DNA from 4 places in the Paenibacillus sp. P4_E11 genome. Region 4 is predicted to be linked to each of the others. Evidence: riboswitches for the same ligand, from Rfam matches in the RefSeq annotation. Region 4 holds a riboswitch; each other region holds the start of a gene.
The links. Region 4 has a riboswitch for cyclic di-AMP ahead of AC1DWB_RS10240 (CAP domain-containing protein). Riboswitches for the same ligand answer to the same signal wherever they lie in the genome.

Region 1: it holds a riboswitch for cyclic di-AMP, as region 4 does, so the genes downstream of both, AC1DWB_RS25765 (hypothetical protein) here and AC1DWB_RS10240 (CAP domain-containing protein) in region 4, are expected to answer to the same signal.
Region 2: it holds a riboswitch for cyclic di-AMP, as region 4 does, so the genes downstream of both, AC1DWB_RS14035 (G5 domain-containing protein) here and AC1DWB_RS10240 (CAP domain-containing protein) in region 4, are expected to answer to the same signal.
Region 3: it holds a riboswitch for cyclic di-AMP, as region 4 does, so the genes downstream of both, AC1DWB_RS05215 (3D domain-containing protein) here and AC1DWB_RS10240 (CAP domain-containing protein) in region 4, are expected to answer to the same signal.

The regions. Positions count from the first base shown of each region.
Region 1 covers NZ_JBFUIX010000092.1:8,192-11,521, forward strand. The annotation lists gene uvrA (excinuclease ABC subunit UvrA) at 1-1,265, shown strand, start outside; gene AC1DWB_RS25765 (hypothetical protein) at 1,339-1,785, opposite strand; cyclic di-AMP (ydaO/yuaA leader) riboswitch at 1,818-1,990, opposite strand; gene AC1DWB_RS25770 (LacI family DNA-binding transcriptional regulator) at 2,252-3,244, shown strand.
Region 2 covers NZ_JBFUIX010000031.1:13,787-17,116, reverse strand. The annotation lists gene rnmV (ribonuclease M5) at 1-280, opposite strand, end outside; gene AC1DWB_RS14035 (G5 domain-containing protein) at 451-1,590, opposite strand; cyclic di-AMP (ydaO/yuaA leader) riboswitch at 1,879-2,042, opposite strand; gene AC1DWB_RS14030 (ABC transporter ATP-binding protein) at 2,307-3,053, shown strand; gene AC1DWB_RS14025 (ABC transporter permease) at 3,050-3,330, shown strand, end outside.
Region 3 covers NZ_JBFUIX010000007.1:120,319-123,648, reverse strand. The annotation lists gene AC1DWB_RS05220 (response regulator) at 1-592, shown strand, start outside; cyclic di-AMP (ydaO/yuaA leader) riboswitch at 859-1,034, shown strand; gene AC1DWB_RS05215 (3D domain-containing protein) at 1,042-1,896, shown strand; gene AC1DWB_RS05210 (polysaccharide deacetylase family protein) at 1,904-2,929, opposite strand; gene serC (3-phosphoserine/phosphohydroxythreonine transaminase) at 3,105-3,330, opposite strand, start outside.
Region 4 covers NZ_JBFUIX010000019.1:62,041-65,370, forward strand. The annotation lists gene AC1DWB_RS10230 (YhgE/Pip family protein) at 1-508, shown strand, start outside; gene AC1DWB_RS10235 (sugar phosphate isomerase/epimerase family protein) at 635-1,510, shown strand; cyclic di-AMP (ydaO/yuaA leader) riboswitch at 1,597-1,725, shown strand; gene AC1DWB_RS10240 (CAP domain-containing protein) at 1,721-2,497, shown strand; gene AC1DWB_RS10245 (ROK family transcriptional regulator) at 2,700-3,330, opposite strand, start outside.

The DNA of each region.
Region 1 (3,330 bases), on a different contig from region 4:
GCCTCCATGCCCGCGATACGGCGGGTCTGATTCAGGTGCTGCAGCAGCTTCGCGATCTGGGGAATACGGTGCTCGTGATCGAGCATGATGTCGAGATGATGCGCGCGGCGGACCATGTCATCGATATGGGACCCGGGGCAGGCAGCTTCGGCGGAAGGATTGTGGGCGAAGGTACACTGATGGAATTGATGGAGAACCCGGAGTCGGTCACGGGCACATTCCTGCGCGACGAGGAAGCTCGACAATCGGGCTTGAAGACGACTCGGACGAGACGGCCTGGGAACGGGCAGTTCCTGCAAGTCCGCGATGCCTTCGAGCGGAATCTGCAGCATATCGACGTAGCGTTCCCGCTCGGGTGCCTGGTCGCCCTCACCGGCGTCTCCGGCTCCGGCAAGTCGACACTGCTGTTCGATCTCGTGGCTGCCGGGGGCAGCGACGAGCAGCAACGCCACGGCTGCGCCAGCATTACCGGCTACGGTGCCATTGACAACATCGTGACGGTCGACCAGTCACCGATCGGTCGGATGAGCCGGTCCAACGTGGCGACGTACACGGACGTATTCACCGCCGTTCGCAATCTGTATGCCGGCTTGCCGGAGGCGAAGCAGGCCGGGCTCACGGCGAAGCATTTCTCGTTCAACACGCCGGGTGGGCGATGCGAGCATTGCCAAGGACTCGGCGTCGTGCCGATGGATATGTTCTTCCTACCTGGCCTTGAGGTACGTTGTCCGGTATGCCGCGGCAAGCGATTCCAGGAGGAAGTGCTGCGTATCACGTACAATGGACTGTCGGTCTCCGACCTGCTCGATCTGACCGTCCAGGAGAGTCTGCCGCTCTTGCAAGGTCAGATTAAGATGGACGCCCAGATCGCTTTGCTGAACGAAGTCGGGCTTGGCTATCTCCATTGGGGCCAATCGATCGTCACCTTGTCCGGGGGAGAGGGGCAGCGGATTCGGCTGGCCAAGGAGCTGAGCGGCAAGACGAAGCGCCACATGCTGTACTTGCTGGACGAACCCTCGACCGGACTGCATCCGCGGGATACCGCACAGCTGCTCATTCTGCTGAACCGGCTGGTGGACGCCGGCAATACGGTCATCGTCGTGGAGCACAACCTCGATGTCATCCGCGAATGTGATTGGGTGATCGACATCGGGCCCGAAGGGGGAGATCGAGGGGGCGAATTGATGGCGACCGGCACACCGGAGCATGTGGCAGCGGTCGAGGTCTCTCACACCGGACGCTACCTGCGAGAAGCGCTCAGGTAGGTTATCTATTGAACTAGGAAGCCCTCACATCCGAAGTATCCGGTGTGAGGGCTTTATCGATTCTATCGAATGATTAGAAGGAGAAATACGAGAGCGATTGCTGCAGCAATTCATTCTCTTCCATCTGGAAGGGCTCGTTCATAAGAGGGTATTCGATATTATCGGCCAGATCGCTTAGTGCCGCAGCAGCTAGATCTCCTCTTACTTCGCCCCAGCATAGTCTGTTACTCTGAATATATAGGAATGCGTCGGGGATAGAGAGACCTTTCAGTGACATGAAGATAGACGCCCACTTCACAAGATCGATCGGATGTTCTCCGTGAGGCAGGGTGAACGTTCCCCATCCCACTGCACCCTGACTAGTCATTTTCATCAAACCGGTGTAACAGTCTTTGTCGACTCCAAGAGTCGACCCATCCGTCCGATCAGGATCGAACAGGAACAGCTTCATAGAGCCGATCTGGTAGAGAGACGAGATAGAGTGACTTAAGTCGGGTAAGGTTTCGATTGTTTTTATCATAGGTGGGCTCCTTTACGATGCATAAGGAGGAGCTAGGCTCTCTCAAGGCGCTTACGAAGTTAGCTATCGGATTCGGGCTTGAGAGAGCCCTACCTTGGCGTATGCCTTGGATTCACCCCATGGAACGTCATTCTGTCAGACATGTAAGACAGAACATTCCGGTGGTTCCCCCGTTTCCTGGATAGGAATTCAGCGATTGACTTCTTATGTAGTTGTTGCTCCAAATGATACGACGATTAGGCAACCTTGTAAACCCGGGAGCAGCGTGAGATAAGAGGATATTTAGCCTTTATAGCAAATGAAAACGGATACAACCGAACAAGTCTTTTATTTTCTAGTCTTTTGCTTCCAGAAGCTGTGCCTTGCTCATTCGATACTTTTACGATTGAAAGGTTCTTTAGATTGTGATAATTTAGATGTGTAAACGTTTAACTAAAGGTTAAGCAGAAGGAGGCGTTCAGTCCAGGTGCGCAAGCTAACAATTAAAGATGTCGCCAAGAGCGCCGGAGTATCGACTGCTACCGTATCAAGAGTGCTGAGTGGAACAGGGTATGTGAGCGATGAAGTCCGTCAGCAAGTGTTAAGCACCGTTCAGAGCTTGAACTACCAGCCGAATGCGATTGCACGTAGTCTGAAGCAAGACCGATCTCGCAGTATCGGTATGATCCTGCCGGATATGACGAATCCGTACTTCATGGCCATTGCCAACACGCTGCAACGCAGACTGATCTCCGCTGGCTACCGCGTCCTGTTCATGGATTCGGATGAGAGTCCGCAGAAGGAGCGTGAGGCGCTTGATGTGCTGCGCAGCAACCGGGTCGACGGGATTGTATTAGCCGGAACTGGCGACAACAAGGAGCAACTTCGACACGTGCTGGGCGCTGATATTCCACTCGTGCTTGTGGACCGAAGTATTGCAGGCGTTGGGACGGATCTGGTGATGGAGGACAATCGGACGCCGGCTGGCGAGGCGATCACTTACTTGTTAGCGCAAGGCCATGCACGCATTGGCATCGTTAATGGACCAGCCACGATCAGTACGGCGAACGAACGATACGAAGGGGTTGTCGAAGCGTATAAGGAAGCTGGTGTTCCGATATCCTCCGAGTCCGTGTATCAGGGGGATTTCACCCGAGCTTCCGGCAAGCAGGCGATCCACTGGTTCATGGCACAGAGCGAGCCGCCGACAGCGATATTTTCCACCAACAATGAGATGACGTTCGGGCTGTATCTGGGCATGAAGGAGCTCGGGATGGAGACGGACAGTATCGAAGTCGTGTCGTTCGGCGAACTTGACTTTGCTTCATTGTTCCGGCATCGTCTGTCAGTCATTATTCAGAATCCTGATATGATCGGCGAGGCGGCAGCTGAGATGCTGTTGGAGCGATTGTCCAATGAGACGAAGATGAGGGAAAATCGGATTTTCGTCCCGCAATTCAAGGCCAGGCAGGAGAGTTAAGCTTGGCCGAATTTCTTTGATTTATATGTAAACGTTAACACATTTGAAAGTGCTTTCAGAACCGCGATATAGAAAATAGCTTGATG
Region 2 (3,330 bases), on a different contig from region 4:
TCTCTACCCCGATGTCGCCCTTCTTGGTCGCCTCCTGCTGCGTTAGAAACGCATGCTTGCAGCCAGGTACTTTCGCCGAAATAATCCTGCGGATACGCTCACCTGCATGATCAGGATCCGTGAACACAATCACACCACGACGTTCCTGCGCCAGAGCAATTTTGCGAAGTACCGTCGCGTCGATGGCCGATCCGCCTGTCTCGATCGTTTCAGCCTGCACGGCTCGCTGGATCGCAATCGTATCGTCACGACCCTCAACAACAATGATTTCTTTGATCACCTTGGCCCGTCCCTTTCCGACAGCAACAAAAAGAAGAGGGGCGGTTGTCCTCTTCTTCTCCTGCATGAGCTTCTATTGTACACTATACCCGAACTCGAAGGGAATGATCAATCCCAGAGCAGAGCTGACGCATTTTTCGCGGGGTCAGCTCTGGCTCAGGGAGATGTCTATCAACTCGAAGCCGGTTTATCCTTGCCGATAACGTAAACCTTGTAACCGCGTTTCACACCAAATCGTTTGGCATAATCCGGGTTGTCGAAGAATACATCGATAATGTTTCCCTTGATGCCGCTACCGGTGTCTTCCGCACGTCGCAAGCCGATACCCTCGATGTAGACCCACCATCCAATTGGAATCACTTTGGGATCTACCGCAATCGTACGGCCTTCGGTCACACGCGTCCCGGAGAAGGTTAATCCGTATTGGGGATGCTCGCTGGTTTTGCCTGTAGAACTAGCATCAATGGTATACGCAGTCAGCGATACGTTGTTCAAGATCTGCTTATACCCGAACGTCACGCCTGACTTCGTCACTTCTTCGATATTAGGCGTGGATGCAGACAACACAACTACGGGGTTTTTGGTGCCCAGTGCTACGACTTTATTGACACTTTCCGCAGATACTTTCATATCGACTACATTCTCAGCCACAAGGACGCCATCCTCGAACGTTTTTTCGATCTTCTTGGCAAGAACGCCATCTTGGCCTTCTGTAACGGTTTGCTCCTTGCCTTTCAGCAAGTTCGGATCGTTTTGTTTCACGGTGTCAAATGGTATGGCTTCCGTCTGATCCTCTAATACTTTATTCACTCTGACCACTTGAATGACATCATTCCCGCTAATGCCCGTATCCTGCGCAGGAGACACTTTATCCAGTTCTCCTACGGATACATCCAAGTCCTGCAATACTGCAGCAACCGTTCTTCCTGTCGTGTACTTTAATTCCGTCTTCCCATCAGCCATCAATTGCACCGGTAGAGCATGATCGACCACGACTTTATCCCCGTTCTTCAACTTCGCCTCTAAAGGCAGGGATAATCGGTCATATTCTCCAACCGGAATGGCCAGTTCATCCAGTAGGCGTTGCAGGACCCATTGCTTCGTACTCACAACGGTTTCTTGTCCATTCACTACTACGGATACGCTCTTGGTAGCCGTACCGTACAACAACACCGTGAACATGAAAGTCATAGCGATTGAAAACAAAGCGATACCTGAAATCAAACGCAAGTTTTCACGCTTCCATCGCAATGCGAAGGTCATGCTGGATGATCGTTTTACATGGGGTTCTCCTTGGTGAATACCTCCCACTTCTTCGGTCCTCCTTAAGCCCCGCCGTCGAGTGTTACGCATGATCGGATTTGACGCGACTATAGTTTATTGTTAGTGCCGTCTCTCCTCCACTTGTTTGATTTTGGGCAACCGCCCCCCTCCAATGTGTATGAGGGTCGTGGTCCCAATATCCCTTAGTGAAGAAAAGAATTTTCTTTAGCGCTTTAACGCTTTGCCGGAATATGGCATTAAAAAAGCCGCAGAAGAGGGACTCTTCTCGGCTGTACGAACCATGCTACATCAAAAACAAGCATAGGCCCCCGACAAAGTGCCTCTCTCTTCACGCTTACGAGGTTAGCTGACGGATTCGGACGCGAGAGTCGCCCTATTCGCTACTGTAAGAGTTGTAGTCTCACTAGCGAAATTCACCCCAATGTAACCCTGTTTGGTTCCCCCGTTTTTCATTTCTGAAAACTCAGCGATTGGAAATTGATAGCAATATGAAGTTAAGTTATTATGAAGGTTAGTTTACGATGTTCCTCCAAAGCTGTAAAGCGAGCGGAGTATGTAAAAACAGACAAATCCACGAGTTTTGTGTGATTAATCACACTTTTTTGCCAATATTGCTCTCTCAAACTCCCCCACACGCTTGTTTACGTAAAAGTTGGGTAACATCGGCACAAAAATAGGTAAAAATGTGCTTGCAATCTTTGAAAATGTTAGGATAAAAGTATCAGATGAACCGGAGGTTTGCTATGTTACCGATTTTGCAAGTGGAAAAACTATATGGTGGTTACTTCAGCAATAAGCCAATTTTACATGATCTCTCTTTTACAGTAAATCCTGGAGAAATGATCGGCTTGATCGGTTTAAACGGGGCTGGCAAAAGTACGACGATCAAACATCTGCTCGGGCTGTTACAACCCCAACAGGGAGAAATCCGAATCGGCGGGCAACAGCCATTAAGAAACGAACACCAATTCCGTTCCAAGCTCGCCTACGTTCCGGAATCCCCGGAGCTGTATGCGGAGCTAACGATTCGCGAACATCTGAAGTTAACGGCTATGGTATACGGGCTCGAAGAATCGCAATTCGAACAGCGAATCGACACGCTTAGCACTCAGTTCCAAATGGGCGACAAATTACACAGCTTTCCGCAACAATTGTCGAAAGGCATGAAGCAGAAGGTGATGATCATGTGCGCCTTTCTTGTCGAGCCGCCCCTGTATATTATTGATGAACCGTTCCTGGGACTCGATCCGCTCAGCATGCGGTCGTTACTCGAACTCATGGTTACACGCAAGCAGGAAGGAGCCAGCTTGCTGATCAGCTCGCATATATTGTCGACAATTGAGCGATATTGTGACCGCTACATCGTCCTTCACAAAGGGCGCGCCATTGCCACCGGTACGTTGACCGAGCTGAAGGAGCAGGCTGGTACCAGTCGGGAGGCCACGCTTGAGGACACCTTCTTCTCGCTGATCGGGGAGGGCAGCCAATGAGTGTACCTGAAGAGCTTTGGCGACAAAGGTCCAAGCGGCACTTCGTTGTCGTCACCCGATATACCCGAGATATGGGCCGCAGCGGCTTTTTCATGTTCCTGCTGTTCGCGCTTATTGCACTGGCTTATTTCTACAACACTTCGTTGTCCAAGCTGTCAGAGGACTTTCCCTACACGCTCTTACTGACTGCCGTGCTGCTGCCGCTCCTTGCCATCAGTCCGGTCCGCACCTTGCTCCGCGAAGCAGACAGCGTCTTCTTGCTTCCGTTGGAATCCAG
Region 3 (3,330 bases), on a different contig from region 4:
GGTGCTGCCTCAATTCCGCCCGGATTTGATTGTTCTCGACCTCATGCTGCCCAAGCTGGACGGCATTCAAGTGTGCCGCAGGCTGCGCAGTCAACATAATCTAGTCCCGATTGTCATGCTGACGGCGCTTCAGGATTTGTCTGACAAAATCCAGGGGCTGGACAATGGAGCCGATGATTACATGACGAAGCCGTTCAGTCCGCAGGAGCTGGTCTCACGCATTCAGGCCATCCTGAGAAGATTGAACACACTGCCGACTACTTCTGATGAATCGATCCATATCGGCCCCATTGAGATTCGTCCTGATCAACGGGAAGCTTATATTCACGGTAATTCCATTGAGCTGACACCGAAAGAATTCGAATTGCTTCTGTTCCTCTGCAAGCATAGAGGTAAAGTGCTTAGCCGCCAGCAACTGCTGCACGGGGTGTGGGACTATCACTTTCTCGGAGACACCCGGATCGTGGACGTTCATATCAGCCACCTACGCGACAAAATCGAAAAAAATGCCCGCACGCCGGAATACATTATGACGATTCGAAATGTAGGTTACAAGCTGTTGGAGCCGATTGCAAAAGAATCGTTCGCTTAATGGACAACTTTTTTTTCAAGCTTAATGAAGTTCAGTCAGGCAGGGGATTTATTCCAGATCTGCTCCAGGTTCGACAATCGGGAAAGATTGCTTTAGCGCCAAGCCATTGGCGCTTTTTTTGTTATTCGCATATAGGGTTCGTATAACCTGAAAGGGACCCAATTTTTCACATAAAAACCTACTTGTATTTGCCAAAATATTGCGTTCACATAATGGATTACCAAATTTTAAGGGTTTTTCTAGGTATAATCGTATGTTAGCCTGTTTAGTAAGCACGGCCGAAACTGTCCTTCCCAATTGTTGGACAGTGCGGGGGATGTAAGTATGTATGGACGAAAACGAACTTGTTCGTCCGTTTGGGGTGAATCGTTTATAAGACGTAGGGTTGTATCCTCAGCCCGAACCCGACAGCTAACCTCGTAGGCATCAAATAAAAGGAGCGATGTACCTTGATATCCAAGTTTTACAGCAAAAAAACCTTGGCGACAATTGCCTTAGGCGTATTTTGCATTGGCGGAACGACCGTCTTCGCAGAAAGTGTGGCAAAGCTGAGCCAGGAAGACGTGCCGGCCAAACCGCAGACTGAAGAGGTAAGCCAGCTGGCAGTCGCAACGAACGCACAAGGGTCGGACATCGCCTCGAGCGAACCCATCAAATTCGACCTCCAGGCTGGCTGGGACTTGCAGCGTCCTCAAGCAACGGCCGAAATCGCCAAGAGCGAAGCAGCTGCCGCCGCAGAAGCAGCGATTGCCGCAGAACAAGCCGCACAAGCAGCTCAGGCGGCTCAACTCGCAGCTCAAGCAGCCGCATCTGCACCAGTCTCAGTACCTGCCGCAAGCAAGCAGACGGCAATCGTCAGCAAAGCCAAAGCCAAGTCCGCAGCGACTACAGCTGTAGCGAAAGCAACGGTCACGGCTGCTCAACCCGCTCAGGATGCTGTACAGACGGGACAAACGATTCAAGATCACCAGGGTGCCTCGCATTCGTACAAGAAAGTGCTGAACGCCACAGCTTCCGCCTACTCCAGTGCGCCTGAAGAGAACGGCGGCTATGGAGCGGTTGATTACTTTGGCAATGCGCTAGCACTTGGCACAATCGCAGTCGACCCTAAGGTCATTCCGTTAGGAACGACCGTCCTGATCAAAGGCTATAGCTTCAGTGGATTGCCGCAGACTTTACTGGCCAAGGCCAGTGATATCGGTGGTGCGATCAAGGGCAACAAGATCGATATTTTCATTCCCGGGTCCAAGTCATTCGTGAACTCGTTCGGGTTACAGAAGGTACAGATTTACGTATTAAATTAAGTTTAGACTACAGCTGCTTGGACAAGTTTAATAATTGTGGGACGGTTACGAGTTCGTAGCCGTCTTCTTTTATTTTACGAATAATGGACGGCAGGGCCGTTACTGTGCCTGATAAATCCTGCTTATCTCCTCCGGCGGAATGCTGCAACACAATCGCGCCAGCACGCATATGGCTTATGATGTTATGTGACACTTGATCGGCCGATAAACCTTTCCAATCCAGGGAGTCGATATTCCAATTGACGATTACATAGTTGCGGCTTCCGACCCACTTCAGCTGTTCCTCGGTTATTTCACCATACGGAGGACGAATAAGTTTGGGGTAATAACCAATTTGCCCATGTAAGATCTGGGATGTCTTCTCGATCTGATTCTGGAACTCGCCGAGCGTCAACTTCGTGAACAACGGATGATTGTAGGAGTGGTTGCCGATTATATGTCCTTCCCGCACGATCCGAGCCACGACGGCTGGATTCGCCTCTGCCCTTCGTCCGACCAGGAAGAAAGTCGCCTTAACGTTATTCGCCTTAAGAATGTCCAAGATTTGCGGGGTATATAGCTGATCAGGACCGTCGTCAAAAGTTAGCGCGATTTTTTTGACACTGGATTGCCCATTGACTTTGAAATAGTCGGAGTACTTCGACCTTAGTTCCGATAAAGTCAACTTCTTCTGCGACATCTCCTGCTGTCTTTGTACGGGAATAGACGGTTTCTTGGATCTCACAGATGCTGCAGGAGACGATGGCGATGGTGATGAAGGCGGGGCTGGCATCATAGTCGGTGATGGAGGCGGGACTACTATAGCCGTAGGAGTCTGCGGCTGTGGGGAGCCAGGGGCCAACTCTGTATGCGCCTTGTCAGTCAGGCGTATCCGTGAGGGAACAGCTTGTGCATGTCCTTCAGCTGCTGTTAATTGCTGTTGCAATTGTAATGTCGAATCATCGTGCTGCTGAGTCTGTGCAGAACAACCGATCAAGCTGAACGTCCAGACAAAAGCTAATCCAGTAAGTAGAAATAATTTCAATCCTTTCATCGCTCGCGCTCCCTCCCGTTTCCCCTAGTATGCTCCGAATGAAAGGAAATGACCCGCTGGCATAAACAAAAAAACACCCCCTGGAATTTCATCAGATGAACCTCAAGGGTTTCTCCAACGTAATTCCAGGGGGTGCGCTTTTTAAGGAGCATATCGTGAACGGTTGTGCATCGTATTAACTATTTTGCTGCAGGAAATGTTTCATGAATTGCGCTAGTGCTTGGCAGCTCTCATAAGGTACGGCGTTGTACGTGGAAGCCCGCATATGTCCAACATCACGGTGACCTTTCAGCCCGACGAATCCTTGTTGCTCCGATTCCTTCAGGAATTTGGCTTCCAGCTCATCGCTGTTCAAGGCGAACGTAATATTCATGAGAGAACGGCTAGCTGGATCGACCAGC
Region 4 (3,330 bases):
GAAATCTGGACTCAGCTGGTTCCTTGGCAAGTGGGGCATGATGTTGTCCGTTGGTGTAATCCAGGCCGTTATTGTGGATCTGGTACTCTTGTTCGGACTGGGCATTGAGGTTCAGAGCATCCCGTACTTCATGTTGTTCAGCGTACTTGTAAGTTGGACCTTCATGGCTATTGTACAGTTTCTCGTTACAGCATTCGGTGACCCCGGCAGATTTATTGCGATTGTCATCTTGATTCTGCAGCTTACTACATCGGCTGGGACATTCCCACTGGAGCTTATCCCGGCACCGTTGCAAGCGTTAAGTAGCTGGCTGCCTATGACTTATACTGTATCAGGGTATAAAGCGGTCATATCCAGTGGTGATTATGGTTATCTGGGACACAATGTACTTGTTCTTGGAGCATTCGCAGTAGGAGCGAGCTTATTAACGCTCATGTACTTTATCATCCAATTCCGTAAGAAACATGCATCCCAGTCTGACAACCAGCCTATTGCATCATCTGTGTAAACTTAGAAACAGCCTTTTCCTTTACCGGAAGAGGCTGATCTTCGTTCAAGTTGACATGTTATTGGAACGAAAGTACAATCACTACGTATATTACTATTCCGAATACGAGAGAAGAGGATGAGAAGCATGAAATTGACTAACAAAATTGGAGTCATCGTCGACAGCTTTGGCATCGGAGTCAGAGAAGGGTTGAAGAAGGCCAAGGATGTTGGCGCAGAAGGTGTTCAAATCTATGCCGTCAGCGGAGAGATGGATCCCGCCAATCTGTCGCCTGCTCAACGAAAAGAACTGAAAGCTTACATAGATTCGCTCGGTTTGGAAATATCTGCACTATGCGGTGATCTTGGTGGACACGGTTTCCAGGATATCGCCGCTAATCCAGCCAAAGTCGAGAAGTCCAAACGCATTCTCGATCTCGCGCAAGATCTGGGTACGAACATTGTGACGACACACATTGGGATTGTGCCTTCGGATAAGAATGGGGCTGTCTTCGCTGCCATGCAGCAATCATGTGAAGAATTGAGCCAATATGCGAGCAGCATGGGCGGTTTTTTCGCGATTGAGACCGGACCTGAGACAGCTGAGCATCTGAAAGGTTTCCTCGACACGTTGAGCAGCAGAGGCGTATCGGTCAACTTCGACCCAGCCAATATGGTCATGGTGACAGGGGACGATCCGGTACAAGGTGTATACACATTGAAGGATTATATCGTGCACACGCACGTGAAGGATGGCGTTCGCTACAAGGAAGTCGATCCACGCGAAATCTATGGCGCATTAGGCTATGAGCCGATGGATCACGGCAAAATTGCTGAGATGGTGCGTTCCGGCGAAATCTTCCGCGAAGTGCCGTTGGGTGAAGGGAAAGTGGACTTCAAAGCTTATTTCCAAGCGTTGACGGACATCGGATATAAAGGATATTTGACGATCGAACGTGAAGTTGGCGACCAACCGGAGATCGATATTAGGAAAGCTGTTGACTTCATTAAGACGTATCGGTAGCATTCAAATGTTCCACAATCCGGTTTTGTTGCCAGACTTTGCGGCATGAATTCGTGTATATAACCATGCTACAATGAACGGGCACCAAACAACAAAGGCCGAAGCTAGTAGAAGCACGGGGGAACCAACTTTGGGGTGAAGCCACTATGTGGCCGGGTGATTACTCTTTGACCCGAATCCGTCAGCTAACCTCGCAGGCCGAAAAGGAGAGTGGAGTTTTTGAAGAAGTTGAACAAGCAGCTATTGGCAGGGGTATTGGCATTGGGTGTTATCGGCGGCACAGCAGGAGCTGGAGCAGCATCCGCAGCAACCTTGACTAATGGGACGACACCTACAGGGAATCAAGTTCAATGTTATTATAGCTTACAGAAAGTAGATCTTAACGATTTCCTGAATGGTAAATTCGACTTGTCGAAGCAATTGGAGCAGCTGTTTCCAGGGATGAACATCAAGTTCCCGGAATTACCAACAACTGTAACACCTGCACCAACGCCGACTCCGGTGACACCAACACCGACGCCAGCACCAGTTAAACCTACACCAACACCAGTAAAACCAACGCCTACACCAACACCAGTAAAGCCAACACCGACGCCAAGCACACCGTCGACAGGAACGGAAAGTTCTTTTGCGAATCAAGTCGTGTCGCTTGTTAATCAGGAGCGTGCCAAAGCTGGGCTTAAACCTCTTACAAGTGATGCCGCTTTGACGAATATGGCTATGGATAAAGCGAAGGATATGTATAACAAGAACTATTTCGATCACACTTCGCCTACATTCGGATCTCCATTCGACATGATGAAAACTTATAACATTTCATTCCGTTATGCGGGTGAGAACATTGCCAAGGGCCAACGTACGCCTCAGGAAGTTATGACTGCCTGGATGAACAGTGCGGGACACCGTCAGAACATCCTTAACGGGAACTTCACTAAGATTGGCGTTGCCTTCTACAACGGCGAATGGGTTCAAGAATTCACAGGTTAATAAGAAGTAATGTAAACTGAACCGTTGACGATTTCTAGTCAACGGTTTTTTTTACAGAATCAGAAAGTATAAACATCGAGAGGTTGCATCCTGATTCGGCATAAAAAGTTACCGCTAAAGACGAACCCGCTTCACCGAATTGCTCCGATAGGAGCTTTTTTTATTGTGCATCAGCATCTTCTGTTTTATCCCGAACACATGCTTAGCGGCTGGCGCTGTTGCTCTGCATATAGGAGAAGTAGGAAAACGTCATATGCCGATCCAGCGCAAAGTTGGCCGCTCCCAGTGCACCACCGACTTCTTTGAACTGCCCGGTATGGACGACAGTCGAAGCCGATAATTGACCAATTGCACGCTGCCTGATTACCCTAACGGCCGTTTGTACAAAGGTCGGGCTGTCCTTGGGTATCGGTCCGCCTAGAATAATCGCTTCCGGGTTCAACAGGTTGACCAGATTGGCCATCGTTATGCCCAAATAGGTTGCAGCACTATTAACTACTTGGATGGATAACTCATCTCCCTGCTCGGCAGCAAGACAAATCTCTTCGGCCTTCAGCATCTGTAGATCGAAGTCCGGCTTCAGATGGAGTGAGGAGCTGGCACCCATACGGAGCAGCTTCCGTGCCTCCAGTTCCATAGCGGTTGATGAGGAGAGCATTTGCAGACAGCCGGTGTTACCGCAAGGGCATAAAGGTCCGTCTACCAAAGCGGTGGTATGGCCGATTTCGCCTGCGCCGCCGATCGCACCATGTATCAGCTCACGGTTTACATAAATTCCGGCTCCGATGCCTGAATCTACACCGATGTAAATCATGTGACGATAGTTTTTGCCC